DNA from 3 places in the Streptomyces sp. NPDC003697 genome. Region 3 is predicted to be linked to each of the others. Evidence: riboswitches for the same ligand, from Rfam matches in the RefSeq annotation. Region 3 holds a riboswitch; each other region holds the start of a gene.
What was found. A riboswitch is a leader RNA that binds a small molecule or an ion and turns the genes downstream of it on or off. The one in region 3 is predicted to bind cyclic di-AMP.
Positions count from the first base shown of each region.

Region 1: another riboswitch for cyclic di-AMP. It lies ahead of ACWDNY_RS03535 (transglycosylase SLT domain-containing protein); the one in region 3 lies ahead of ACWDNY_RS23015 (transglycosylase family protein).
Region 2: another riboswitch for cyclic di-AMP. It lies ahead of ACWDNY_RS19250 (C40 family peptidase); the one in region 3 lies ahead of ACWDNY_RS23015 (transglycosylase family protein).

Region 1 covers NZ_JBSFNN010000005.1:106,548-111,151, reverse strand. Annotated here, with positions in the region: gene ACWDNY_RS03545 (LolA family protein) at 1-193, opposite strand, end outside; gene ACWDNY_RS03540 (polyprenyl synthetase family protein) at 625-1,635, opposite strand; cyclic di-AMP (ydaO/yuaA leader) riboswitch at 2,324-2,518, shown strand; gene ACWDNY_RS03535 (transglycosylase SLT domain-containing protein) at 2,524-3,015, shown strand; gene ACWDNY_RS03530 (HAD family hydrolase) at 3,139-3,951, opposite strand; gene fahA (fumarylacetoacetase) at 4,294-4,604, shown strand, end outside.
Region 2 covers NZ_JBSFNN010000046.1:21,063-25,666, reverse strand. Annotated here, with positions in the region: gene ACWDNY_RS19270 (8-amino-7-oxononanoate synthase) at 1-48, shown strand, start outside; gene ACWDNY_RS19265 (DUF397 domain-containing protein) at 118-345, opposite strand; gene ACWDNY_RS19260 (helix-turn-helix domain-containing protein) at 355-1,221, opposite strand; gene ACWDNY_RS19255 (ATP-binding protein) at 1,434-1,892, shown strand; gene ACWDNY_RS19250 (C40 family peptidase) at 2,449-2,922, opposite strand; cyclic di-AMP (ydaO/yuaA leader) riboswitch at 2,926-3,107, opposite strand; gene ACWDNY_RS19245 (hypothetical protein) at 4,155-4,340, shown strand; gene ACWDNY_RS19240 (MauE/DoxX family redox-associated membrane protein) at 4,489-4,604, shown strand, end outside.
Region 3 covers NZ_JBSFNN010000065.1:22,712-27,315, reverse strand. Annotated here, with positions in the region: gene ACWDNY_RS23025 (cytochrome P450 family protein) at 1-368, shown strand, start outside; gene ACWDNY_RS23020 (transglycosylase family protein) at 564-1,634, shown strand; cyclic di-AMP (ydaO/yuaA leader) riboswitch at 1,811-1,977, shown strand; gene ACWDNY_RS23015 (transglycosylase family protein) at 1,982-2,671, shown strand; gene eno (phosphopyruvate hydratase) at 3,023-4,303, shown strand; gene ACWDNY_RS23005 (FtsB family cell division protein) at 4,493-4,604, shown strand, end outside.

The DNA.
Region 1 (4,604 bases), on a different contig from region 3:
TGAGTTGCTGCGCGGTGATCCTGGGCAGGTCGGGATCGCCGGAGTCGGCGAGCGCCGGGACGAGCCCGATGGTCGCCGCCGCCACCCCCACCACCGCGACCGGGACGGCGTACCGCGCGGCCCTGCGCCGCCTGGCGGGCAGGTCGTGCAGTTCCTCGGCGCTCGCGCTGCCGTCGGATTCGTACGGTGCCATGTGTGCCTTACCTCCGTCGTCGGCGGCGGCTTCTCGTCTCATGTGCACTCTCCTCCGCGCTCTCGCCACCGCGTTGTCGCTGTCGCGGGAGCGGGGGAGGCCCCCGTCACCCCAAGCCGCCATTCTCACCTGATCGGGTGAGAAGTGGTGTAGTCCGTCTCTCCATCTGACCAAATCGGCCGCGACGAAGCGTCAGACCGCGGAGCCAACTCCACGTACGACTGCGGTATGACACGAGGGGCCGGCGTCTCCCCCGCCCCGTAGGGGTCGGCGTGGGACCTGCACGCCGAGGCCGCACCGGGGACGTGACCCGGGTCACGGAGAACGGAGGGCGAGGCGCGCCTGTCCCGGACCCGCAGGAAGTGGCTGCCCGGCGGCGCGGGGTGCGCGGGTGCGGATCGCGTGTCGGCGGTGACTTCCGCGCCGGGCGCTCAGCCCGCCCGGTGCACCACCGCGTCGCACAGCTCCAGCAGCGCCGCCTTCGCCTCGCAGTCCCGCAGCGGGGCCAGCGCGGCCCGCGCCTCCTCGGCGTAGCGGACGGTGTCCCGCCGCGCCTGCTCCAGCGCCGGGTGCGCGCGCAGCGCCGCGAGCGCCTCCGCGTGCCGTGCGTCGTCGCTCAGGTCGGAGTCCAGCAGCTCGCACAGCGCGATGTCCTCGGCCAGCCCCTGCCGTGCCGCACGCTCCCGCAGCCGCAGCACCGGCAGCGTCGCGATGCCCTCCCGCAGATCGGTGCCCGGCGTCTTTCCGGACTCGCGCGAGTCGCTCGCGATGTCGAGCACGTCGTCCGCGAGCTGGAAGGCGACCCCCAGCCGCTCCCCGTACTGCGTCAGCACGTCGACGACCGTCTCGTCGGCGCCGGACATCATGGCCCCGAAACGGCACGACACCGCCACCAGGGATCCCGTCTTGCCGCCGAGCACGTCCAGGTAGTGGTCGACCGGGTCGCGTCCGTCCTGCGGCCCCGCCGTCTCCAGGATCTGCCCGGTGACGAGCCGCTCGAACGCCACGGCCTGCACCCGGACCGCCTCCGGGCCGAGGTCGGCGAGGATCTGGGAGGCCCGGGCGAACAGGAAGTCGCCGGTCAGGACCGCGACGGAGTTGCCCCAGCGGGCGTTCGCGCTGGGCACCCCCCGCCGCACCCCGGCCTCGTCCATCACGTCGTCGTGGTACAGCGTCGCCAGATGGGTGAGCTCCACGACCACCGCGGACGGCACGATCCCCGGCGCGTACGGGTCCCCGAACTGCGCCGCCAGCATCACGAGCAGTGGCCGGAAACGCTTGCCACCCGCCTTGACGAGGTGCTGCGCGGCCTCCGTGATGAAGGGGACCTCGCTCTTCGTGGCTTCGAGCAGCCCTTCCTCGACAGCCGCCATTCCGGCCTGGACATCGGCTTCGAGAGCCTGGTCCCGCACGCTCAGCCCGAACGGCCCGACGACGGTCACGAGGGATCTCCTGTCTGCTGGTGTCTGCTGGCGCTTACACGGCTTGTCGATAGGTCGCTGCCATCACTCAAGTCAGCGTATCCGGTCACGTTTCGATCACCGATAGCGCCCACCGATACAGGCCAGGCGGTATCGGATCACGCCCGGTATGCGCTCCATCGGCCGATAAGTATGTATTTTGGCCGACCCCTTTCTCCTACCCCGCTCCGCCGTACCCCTCACCGGACCCACCCTCCATTCCGGTCATGCGCATGCCCCCTGGCGTGCCGCCGATCCCCGGCCGGGGGGCGACGGTGCGAGAGCGGCACCGACTCAGGGGTCCGGGCTTCGCGACTCGGAACTCCCCACTCCGGCGCGCGGGGGTCACCACCACATCATCCGCTCGAGCCGCCGATCGCGTGGCCTTTTGACCGTATTGAGCGTGTTATCCCGTTAGCCCCGAATGCCCTCGTCGACGCAAACAGTGATTTGAGCCACTCGGGGGCTGGCGCGCACCGAACGCCCGCTCTACCCCGTTTTCCTTGCAGGGCAAGGAAGTTACCCCTTGGCGACCGCAAAGGATCAAGCGCCTCATAACCCCCACTTCAAGGTCAATCAGGGCGTTGTGTGATTCCGGCACTTGTTCCGGACATGTGCTCTCGCATACGTTCCCGGCCGTCGGGCGGACGCCGAATCCTGCCACCGCCCGAGAACCCATCGACCGAACCGTCCACGGCAGGAGCGGGGGACCCAGGTAAGTCGCCGGGCCGGAGCCGCACGACACGTCAGATGCGTCGCGCGCCACTACCGGACCGGCTCGGGGTGAAGTCGCGCTCCCCGGAGCGCGGCCGGGCATCTCCAGCCCGAACCCGACAGCTCACCTCGCAGGCGACGGAGAGGAATCGGCCCATGCCTGCTCAGGCTCAGCAGCACCGCACCACCCGTTTCGCCCGCCTCACCCGCACCCTCGCCGTCGCCGGCACCGGTGCGGCCGTCCTCGCCCTGCCGCTTCTCGGCGCCACCGGCGCATCCGCCGCCGAGGCGAAGCCGGCCCCGGCCACCGCGAGCTCCCTCGGCTACGCGAACAACCTCGACGGCTGGATCCGGGCCTCCCTGTCGATCATGGCCAAGCAGGGCATCCCGGGCTCGTACGACGGCATCCGCCGCAACATCATGCGCGAGTCCTCGGGCAACCCGCTGGCCATCAACAACTGGGACTCCAACGCGGCCAAGGGCATCCCGTCCAAGGGCCTGCTCCAGGTCATCGACCCGACGTTCAAGGCCTACCACGTGCCCGGCACATCCTTCGACATCTACGACCCGGTCGCGAACATCACCGCCGCCTGCAACTACGCGGCCAAGCGGTACGGCTCGATCGACAACGTCAACGGCGCCTACTGACGGACGGACACCGGCAGGCGGTCCGGGGGCGGGCGTCCGGCGGCGCCCGCCCCCGCGCCGGCTGTCCGGCATCACACCGGACCGGAGGCGCTCCACACAACACACCGGCCGGAGGCGCTCCGCCTACCGGCCCGGGAACAACCGCTCGAGGACGACGGCGATGCCGTCGTCCTCGTTCGACAGCGTGACCTCGTCGGCCACCGCCTTCAGTTCGGGGTGGGCGTTGGCCATCGCGACGCCGCGGGCGGCCCACTGGAACATCGGGACGTCGTTGGGCATGTCGCCGAAGGCGAGGGCGTGGTCACGGCTCAGCCCGAGGTGCTCGGCGGCCAGCGCCAGCCCGGTGGCCTTGGTGATGCCGCACGGCTGGAGTTCGACGGTCCCGGGGCCCGACATGGTGACCGTCGCCAGGGAACCGACCACGCCCCGCGCCACCGCCGCCAACTCGTCGTCCGACAGCGCGGGGTGACGCAGCAGCACCTTGGCCACGGGCAGGGACCACAGCTCGTCGCGCCGTTCGACCCGTACGGCGGGCAGTGTGGGGTGCGGCATGACGTATCCGGGCTCGACCAGCGTGAGCCCGTCGACCCCGTCCTGGTCCACCGCCGCGTGCACCTCCCCCACCTCGGCCTCGATCTTGCCGAGCGCGGTCTCGGCGAGTTCCCGGTCGAGGGTGACCGACCACAGCAGCCGGTTCGCCCCGGCGTCGTACACCTGCGCGCCCTGACCGCACACCGCCAGTCCCGTGCTGCCCAGGGCGCCGCACAGCGAGCGCACCCTCGGCGCCGGGCGCCCGGTCACGACCAGGTGCCGGGCACCGGCGTCCGCCACCCGCGCGAGTGCGGCGAGCGACCGCCCGGACACGGTGTCGTCGCCGCGCAGCAGCGTTCCGTCCAGGTCGGTGGCGACGAGTGCGTATGCGAGGGAGGCGGCCATGATCAGAGAATACGGACCGGCGGCCCCTCCGACTCAACGGAATCCGGACGGCCGCGGCCGCCGCCGTCCGGATTCCGGCCGCCCCTCGGGCACGACCCCCTAGGGCACGCCCTCTCTCGGGCACGACCTTCTCGGGCACACCCCAGGGTGATCGCGTACGCACCCTTTTGACACTGCCCAAGACGGGCAACGCCCCCGTAACGTGTGGCGCTACCACACACCCAGCCCGGCGCGCGCACGGCAGGTGTCCGGCCCCGGCGTGCGCGAGAGCGGCACGGAGCCGGACGAGGGCGTGCACGACGACGTGCGCGACAGACAGCACGAAAGAGAGGCAGCCACCCCATGCCCCCCTTCGAGGTCCCCGAGGGCGACCCCTTCGGCCCGCACAACCTGCCCTACGGCGTCTTCTCCCGCGCCGGTTGCACGGAACGCACCGTCGGCGTCCGGCTCGGCGACCACGTCCTCGACGCGGGCGCGGCGGCCGTCGCACTGGGCTCGCCGTACGCCTCCCTGCTCGCCCGGCCGACCCTGAACCCGCTGCTGGCCGCGGGCCGCACGGCGTGGTCCGACGTCCGGCGCGCGCTGACGGCGTGGGTGACGGTGCCGTCCCACCAGGAGGCGGTCGCGCCGTTCCTGCACCCCCTGTCCGCCGT
Region 2 (4,604 bases), on a different contig from region 3:
GCGCAGATCGAACGCGCCGTCGCGGTGATCGGCGGGACACGGCCATGAGCCCGGTTGCCATGGCCGGGTCCCGCTCGACGGCGAACGGGGCAGCGGGCCCGGTCCCGGCCGGGAGCGTCACCGGAACGAGGTGAGGAACCCCGCCCAGCTGCCGGGGGAGAAGAGCAGCACGGGCCCGGCCGGGTCCTTGGAGTCGCGCACGGCGAGCCGGCCGGCCGCGGGACCGGAGAGCGGTGCGGCCGTCTCGACGCAGTTGTTGGCTCCTGTGCTGTAGCTGCTGCGCAGCCATCGCACGCCGTGCAGATCGTCACTGGAAGGTACGGTGCGAGGCAGAGCAGCGGACATGGTGCCTCCTTACGCGGATGCCTCGTGGGCTGTCGCGGCGATGAAATCCAACGATTCCTCGGGGGAAAGAGCGTGCTCCTGAAGGGAGTTGAAGGCTTCCGAGTAAGCCTCTACGTCTTCTTTCCGGTCGAGATGCGCGCTACTCGTCAAGTGGTCGAGAACCACCACGTCGAGATCAGAAGTGCTCAGAAATGAAAAGATGACAAAAGGGCCGGTGACGCCGATGTGGGCTCCGGCCGAGAACGGCAGCACCTGAAGCGTCACCTGGGGCAGACGGGCCGCCTCCACCAACCGTTCCAGCTGTCGCGCCATGACGCCCGGCCCGCCGACCTGCCGCCGCAGCACCGCCTCGTCGAGCACCGCGCTCAGCTCCAGCGGCGGCCGCGCCCGCAGTACGTCCTGCCGGGCCAGCCGCACCTCCACCAGCGCGTCCAGCTGATCCTCGTCGAGGCCCTCCACCGCGGCACGGGTCACGGCGCGGGCGTACCCGGGCGTCTGCAGCAGACCGGGCACGACCGAGGTCTCCAGCGTGCGCATGCCGCCGGCCTGGGACTCCAGGCTGATGAAGTCCCGGTAGGTCGGCGGCAGGACACCTCGGTAGGCATGCCACCAGTGGTGCCGGCCGGCGCCGTCGTGCGAGCCCGCCAGCACCATCAGCAGCTCACGCAACTGGGCGTCCTCGACCGCGTAGGCGTCCAGGAGCAGGCGCACGTCGGCCGGTTTGACGCCGCTCGCGCCGGTCTCGATCCGGCTGACCTTCGACTGGTGCCAGCCCACCAGGCCGGCCGCCTCGCCGCTCGTCAGGCCGGCGGCGGTGCGGAGGGCGCGAAGTTCGGCGCCCAGCTTCCGGCGGCGTACCGCGGGACCGTACTGCATGGGCTACTCCCTATCCCCTCCGCGCCGCCCGAATACGGTCTGCCGTCGCAGAGTTCACCGCTTCGAGCGACAGATATATGCAGATCTTGGTGGATCGCCGTCGCGGGCGACGCGGTGGTGGCAGTCTGACGGCGAAGCACCAGTCCGGGACCGTACTCGAACCAGCCGCTCCGTGTCGGTCTGCGGTCGCGTGGGAAAGGGACGACGTCGCCATGGCAGACCATCTGGAAGCATCCGTCACTCTGCCGAGCGAACCGGTCTCGGTGTCGGCGGCCCGCAGCTTCGTCGCGGACACCCTGACGGAGTGGGGCCTGCCGGCTGAGGCGGACACCGCCGACACGATCCGGCTCATCATCTCGGAGCTGGCCACCAACGCCGTCCAGCACACGCTCGGTCAGTCGCCGACCTTCACGGTCGACCTCCTGCTGGACCGGGACGAGCAACTGCGCATCGGCGTCACCGACAGCCACCCCCGGTTCCCGAAACGACTGCCGGCCGCCGTCCAGCAGGACAACGGGCGGGGCATGGTGATCATCCGGTGGCTGACGGCCGAGTACGGGGGCCGGCTCAGCGTCAGACCCACCCGCGAGGGCGGCAAGACGGTCTGCATCGCGCTGCCCTGGCCGGTGCTCACCCCTCCGGTCACGGCGGCGGGGCAGCCGGAACCCTAGGCTGATTGCGGTGGGCTCGCCGCCGCCGGCGGGCCGGCGGCCCCTCGCGGCGCCGAGCCCGTGGCACCTGGTGCCGGGGCGGGGCCGGCCGTGACACCGGCCGCGGGCGGCCGGAGCCGCGAGGCGCGGCCCGCCGGCCGGGTGGGCCGTAGGCGCCGCGGTGAGCCAGGCCCGGCGCGGCAGCCGCGGGACGCGGGCCCCTGGCCGGCCGGCGTGAGCCGGAAGCGCCGTTCAGGGGCCCGCGCCCGTCGCAACGGCCGCCCGGGGGCGCGTCGGCCGCCCAGCGTGTCGGCCGCAGTGCACCGCCCGGGACCGCGGAAGCCGTGGCGGGCCGCGGCAGCCGGGGCGAGACCCGTGGCAGTCGTGGCGGGGTCACCCAAGGCCGTTTCAGGGGTGGCGCGCCGCCCGGGAGGCGCCGGGCGGCGCGTACCGCTCTACGTCCGGCGGCCGGCGCTCGGGGTCCGCACGGCACCTTCGGCCGGACGTGGGGACGGCGGCCAGGGCACCGCCGCCCGGTCCGGCCGGACCAAGCGTCCCGTCGCCCCTGTCGGCCGGGTCAGCTGACCCGCCCGTACCAGACGCTCTTCGTCCAGATCTTCTGCAGCCGCACCACGTCTCCCGTCTTCGGGGCGTGCCAGATCTTGCCCTTACCCGCGTAGATGCCCACGTGGTAGACGTTCGAGCCCGAGTGGAAGAACACCAGGTCCCCGGCCCGACGGCTCCTCGCGGAGATGTGGCGGCTCCTGTTGTACTGCTGGGCCGCCGTACGGGGGAGCTTCTTGCCCGCCTTCTTGAACGAGTACAGCGTGAGCCCGGAGCAGTCGAAGCGCCGCGGGCCCACGGCCCCCCACTTGTACGGGGAGCCCTTCTTGGACGCCGCGATCTGCAGCGCCTTCGTCGCCGACGTGGCGGCCGCGGCCTCGGACGCGACACCCGGAACCACGATCGAGCCACCCACGGCGGCGATGGTCAGGGCCGAGGCCGTGCCGGCCCGGGCCATCAGCGACGGGACACGATTCAGCGCAGTCATGCGCAACCCTTCGTCAGCCGCCTGTGAAGGATGACCTGTCGGATTCGGGCTGGCGAAGTAGCCCGGCCGCGTTACCGCGGCTTCACCCCAAGGGCTGCTCGGCCCGGCCATGGCATGACCGTTCCGGCGACCCGTCGTGCTTGGGTCCTCCACTCCTGCCGATCCACTTCCGTCGACCGGTCATCCGGGCGGCGGCAGGACTCGGCGTCCGCCCGGACCGCCCCGCCGCTGTGGCGGGGGCTTGTCGTCAGACAGGGATCTTGGCTCACGGATGTCCGAAAAACCCAACTGAACCGAGGATTTGTGTTGTTACTCACCACTCACCCGTTCGGGTGGACACCCCCGGATCGAACACCCGTCACGGCTCGCCGCGAGTCCCGGACCTGCGGCGGAACGTTTCATTGCGTCGGTCGGCCAGGCGTGGCGCGCAACTCGGACAGCCCCCGTGCCGCGACGTATGTCGACCGGAAGGGCGTAGGCCGTTCGGCTTCGTTTCGCGTCGGACCCCTGCCCTTTCGCCCCCGACACCCGGGGAGCGCGTCGATGACACGACGTCAAGCGGGTTGCCAGGGCCGCACGGTGGCCCGCGTCGTGAGCCGCTCGCCGTCCGGCGCACCGTGGCGCCCGCGCCAGGGGCGCGGTCTGCGGCAGTGACCGGAAGCGGGAGAGCCGGGTGGCGCCGGCCTCCCGCCCGGACCCGTTCGGGCGGCCCTGAAGCCCGTGCCCGGCACCCGCCCCGTCCTGCCGTCCGGCGGTGCGGCTCGCTCCGTGCCGGCGTGGCGCGAGCGCCGGATGGGTTCCGGGAGGCGTGTCCCACCGGCGGGCTCGACCGCCTTCCACCGTTCGCGGGTGACCTGGTGCCGCAGCCGGCGCACACGGGACGGCGGGCCTCCCGCCCGGCCTTCCGCCCCCGCGCCACGCCGCGGAGCCCGTCCTGGCACTCCGGGGACCGGAACCGCCCTGTCCCGGATCTGTGGCCGCGTCCGGGACAGAGGTCGCACGACGTCCCCGGACCTGGCCCGGACACCGTCCCGGACAGGCGCGTCATCCCGGACGGTGTCCTGGACGGCCGGACGCTGGCCCCGCCGCACCCTGCGTCCCTAGGCTCCTGGCCGGGCGATGTGAGGCAACTCCCCACGGAACTCCGGGGCGTTCGTGCGTCGGGCACCAGGCGGGTGCTCGCTCTGCGGCTTCACGTCGTCCTCCCTACCGCCTTCCAGAAGGAGGACTGCATGTCCAAGGCACTGGAATCCCTCAGCAGCAGGCTTCTCGGTCTGTTCGTCCCCAAGGTGGAGGCCGCGGCGTCGGCCCAGGCCTGTCAGTGCTTCAACGAGTGCTGGCAGTGCGCGCGCAGCGCGTGCTGCGTCAACACCTACTGCGGCTCCATCAACTGCTGGCGCAGCTGTCCGAGCTGCTGAGGCGCTGACCTGACCTGCAGTGCGGCCGGGGACACCGGTGTCGTGTGCGGCGGGACCGCCGCACACGCCGGCCGTCCGACGACCGTCCGGCGTCCCCGGCCCCTGTTCCGGGGCCGGTTCCCGGCCCGACCCGCAGGAGGTGTCACCCGTGCCCTACGCGGAGTCCGCGGTGCGCGTGCTCATCGCCACCGTCTTCCTCGCCGCTGCCGTCGGCAAGGTGAGAAGCAGACACTCCTTCGCCGCGTTCACCGCGTCCGTGCGCGA
Region 3 (4,604 bases):
CGGTGGAGATGGCCACCTGGCGCTTCGCCACCCGGCCGCTCACCATCGGCGGGCAGGAGATCGCTCCCGGCGACCCGGTCCTCGTCGTCCTCGCCGCGGCGGACCGGGACCCCGAGCGGTTCGCCGACCCGGACGTGCTCGACCTCGGCCGTCGGGACAACCAGCACCTCGGATACGGGCACGGCATCCACTACTGCCTCGGTGCGCCGCTCGCCCGGCTGGAGGGGCGGCTGGCGCTCGCCACGCTCCTCACCCGGCTGCCCGATCTGCGACTCGACGCGGAACCGGCCGACCTGCGCTGGCGCGGCGGGCTCATCATGCGCGGCCTGCGCACGCTGCCCGTCCGGTTCACACCGGCCGCTCCGTAGTAGCTGTCGGAGAGCGGTCGCTCACGGTCCGGTCGACGAAGACAAAGGTGACACGCGCTCAACTCTGTGATGTTCACGTGATCTACGCGGCATTAACTTGTGACAGGCGATTGTCAGCCGATACGTTCACGCATCAGCGCGGCGCCGTGCACCACCCGTCGCGCAGATCACCGCTGTCCCACGAAAGGTCTCCGCATGCTCTCCGGGAACGGTCGTCACCGGCGCCCCCGTCAGGCCCCGGCCATGCTCGTCGCGGCCGGAGTGACCGGATCCGCCATCGCCATCCCACTGCTCGGCGCCAGCGGCGCGAGCGCGGCCGACGGCACCACGTGGGACAAGGTCGCGGAGTGCGAGAGCGGTGGCTCCTGGAGCGCCGACAACGGCAACGGCTACTACGGCGGACTGCAGTTGTCCCAGGACGACTGGGAGAAGTACGGCGGCCTCACGTACGCGCCGAGCGCCGACCAGGCCAGCCGGTCCCAGCAGATAGCCGTCGCCGAGAGGATCCTCGACGAGAGGGGTCCGGGCGCCTGGCCCACCTGCGGACTGCTCTCCGGGCTGCACCAGGACACCGGTTCGGCCGACGTGGACACCGGTGTGAGCAACGACTCGCCCTCGAACTCCGGTTCGTCCGGCTCCACCGGAACGCCCCGGGTGCCCGACTCGGGCCTGTCCGACGGGGCCCAGGACTCCGGGCGCTCGGCCGGTGATTCCCGGTCCTCGTCCGGGGGTGAGGCCTCCGCTTCGTCCGACTCGACGGACGATTCCGGCCCGAATCCGTCCTCTTCGGGCTCTTCCTCCTCTTCGTCCGCCAAGGCGGGCGATCCTGGCAAGTCCGGCACATCCGCGCCCGCCGCTCCGGGCGGCACGCGGACTCCCGACAGCTCGCCGTCCGCGCCGTCCCGATCGGACGATTCGGACAACTGGCAGCAGGCCGCCGGTTCTTCCGCCCTCGTGGACACCGGGGCGCTCGGCACCGGCCGTCATCGCGGCGGCAGTGCCGCGGAGGATTCGGCCGGCACCCTCGCGGCCTCGTCCGCCGGCCGTCACGCCGTGCGCGACACCGACGACGCCCGTGCCGCCGGGGGGTCCTACATCGTCCGCGCCGGCGACTCCCTGGCGTCCATCGCCGACTCCCTTGACCTCGACGGCGGATGGCGGGCGTTGTACGCGGCGAACCGCGACGCGATCGGCTCCGACCCGAACAGCATCGTCGCCGGTCAAGCGCTGGATGTAGACACCGAAAACGCCCGAAACCAGGGGTAGTTCACGTGGGCATTGGTGCCGAATGACCGTTTCGGTGAAAGTGTGGGATGAGTCTCAGAAGCCCTGATCGTCTTTGAAATTCCGCGGCGGCCGTGTCTACGGTCGTGATCGTTCGCCATCGCGAGCCCCGGTCGCCGTAACGCCGAATCCTGCCAGCGGCTGCCCGGGAACAGTCGTCGCGTCACGCGCCGCAGGCAGGAGCGGGGGACCCAAGGTAAGTGCCGTGCCGGGCTGTTGCCCGGAGCGGCTCGGGGTGAAGCCGCGTCTCGCAGAGGGACGCGGCCGGGCAACTCAACCGGCCCGAACCCGACAGCTCACCTCGCAGGCGTCGGTGAGGGGATCCAACCATGCTGTTTTCCGGCAAGGGCACGCACCGTCGTCCGTCCAAGGCCACCCGAGCCATCGCGCTCGCCGGTGTCGCCGGCACCGCCGTCGCCGTCCCGCTGATGGCGTCCGGCAGCGCCTCCGCCGCCACCGTCTCCGAGTGGGACGCGGTCGCCCAGTGCGAGTCCGGCGGCAACTGGTCCATCAACACCGGCAACGGCTTCTACGGCGGTCTGCAGTTCACCAACTCGACCTGGGCCGCCTTCGGTGGCACGGCCTACGCGTCGCGTGCCGACCTGGCCGGCAAGGCCCAGCAGATAGCCGTCGCCGAGAAGGTCCTCGCGGGCCAGGGCAAGGGCGCCTGGCCGGTCTGCGGCAAGGGCCTGTCGAACGCCGCCTACAACGGCGGTGCCCCGGCCGCGTCGAACAGCGGCTCCACCCAGGGCGGCGGCGCCACCGCCAACCGCTCCACCGAGCAGAAGGCCTCCCGCTCCACCGAGCGCCCGGCCGCCAAGAAGACCGTCACCACCCCGACCGGCAAGAAGGTCGCGAAGGGTGACGGCGAGTACAAGGTGGTCACCGGCGACACCCTCAGCAGGATCGCGGCGAAGCAGAACGTCCAGGGTGGCTGGAAGAAGCTGTTCGACCTGAACAAGGACATCGTCGACAACGCCGACCTCATCTACCCGGGCCAGCAGCTGCACCTGAAGTGACAGCCGGCCGCTGACCGGGCCGTAGAGCCCCGACGGGCGCGGTCCCCCACGGCGGGGGCCGCCCCCGGCTCCCCGGCTCCTGCGGTCCACCCCGTCCCCCGGACTCCCCGCTCCGGTGCGTGTTCCCCCGTGCGCACCGGAGCGGGGCTTTTCGTTTCGCGCCTCGTTCGCTCCTGCCAGGGCATTTCCCGGACTCGCCCGGACCCCTTTGTTCCGAGCGGGAACAATGTGTACCGTCACCTTGTCCACGGGGCGGTCGGTCGGCTGTTGAAGGCCCCGGGACGGTTAGGCTCTAGTCGCAAGTCACACCAGCCCCGCACTTCCAGCGTCACATCCAAGAAGGAGATGCTCGTGCCGTCGATCGACGTCGTCGTAGCCCGGGAAATCCTGGACTCCCGAGGCAATCCCACGGTCGAGGTCGAGGTCGGCCTCGACGACGGCAGCACCGGGCGTGCCGCCGTCCCCTCCGGCGCCTCCACCGGCGCCTTCGAGGCCGTCGAGCTCCGCGACGGTGACCCCAACCGCTACCAGGGCAAGGGCGTCGAGAAGGCCGTCCTCGCCGTGATCGAGCAGATCGGCCCGGAGCTGGTCGGCTACGACGCCACCGAGCAGCGCCTGATCGACCAGGCGATGTTCGACCTCGACGCCACCGACAACAAGAGCTCCCTCGGCGCCAACGCCATCCTCGGCGTCTCCCTCGCCGTCGCCCACGCCGCGTCCGAGGCGAGCGACCTGCCGCTGTTCCGCTACCTGGGCGGCCCGAACGCGCACCTGCTGCCGGTGCCGATGATGAACATCTTGAACGGCGGCTCGCACGCCGACTCCAACGTGGACATCCAGGAGTTCATGATCGCGCCGATCGGCGCGGAGTCCTTCTCCGAGGCCCTGCGCTGGGGCGCCGAGGTCTACCACACCCTGAAGAAGGTCCTGAAGAGCAAGGGCCTTTCCACCGGCCTCGGCGACGAGGGCGGCTTCGCCCCGAACCTCGGCTCCAACCGCGAGGCCCTCGACCTCATCCTCGAGGCGATCACGGAGGCCGGCTACACCCCCGGCGAGCAGATCGCCCTGGCGCTCGACGTGGCCGCGTCCGAGTTCTACAAGGACGGCTCCTACCTCTTCGAGGGCAAGGAGCGCTCCGCCGCCGAGATGACCGAGTACTACGCCGACCTGCTCGAGGCGTACCCGCTGGTGTCCATCGAGGACCCGCTGTTCGAGGACGACTGGGAGGGCTGGAAGACCATCACCGCCAAGCTCGGTGACAAGGTCCAGCTCGTCGGCGACGACCTGTTCGTCACCAACCCCGAGCGCCTGGCCCGTGGCATCGAGGAGGGCGCCGCGAACGCCCTGCTGGTCAAGGTCAACCAGATCGGCTCGCTGACCGAGACCCTCGACGCCGTCGAGCTGGCCCAGCGCAGCGGCTACAAGTGCATGATGTCCCACCGCTCCGGCGAGACCGAGGACGTCACCATCGCCGACCTGGCCGTCGCCACCAACTGCGGCCAGATCAAGGCCGGTGCCCCGGCCCGCTCCGAGCGCGTGGCCAAGTACAACCAGCTGCTGCGCATCGAGGAGATCCTCGACGACGCCGCGGTGTACGCCGGCCGCAGCGCCTTCCCGCGCTTCAAGGGCTGAGCCGTCCGCCAGGTAGGCCCAGCCAGTCGTACGTACGTCCCCGTACCCGGTCCCGTACCGTGTGCGGGGACGTACGTACGTGTGACGTGCCCGCGGGCCGGCGGGGACGATGGCCGGGCCGTCCCGGGACATTCCCGGAGCCCGGCCGACGAGAGAGGTGACCGGCGTAGTGAGGCGAGGTGACATGCCGTGACCGACCGGGACCGGTTCTCCACCGCGACCAGGCTCAGGCTGCTCGGTGAGCAGACGGCGGCCCGCGTCTACCGCTCCCAGACGCGGCGGCAGGCCCGTCGCTCCCGGC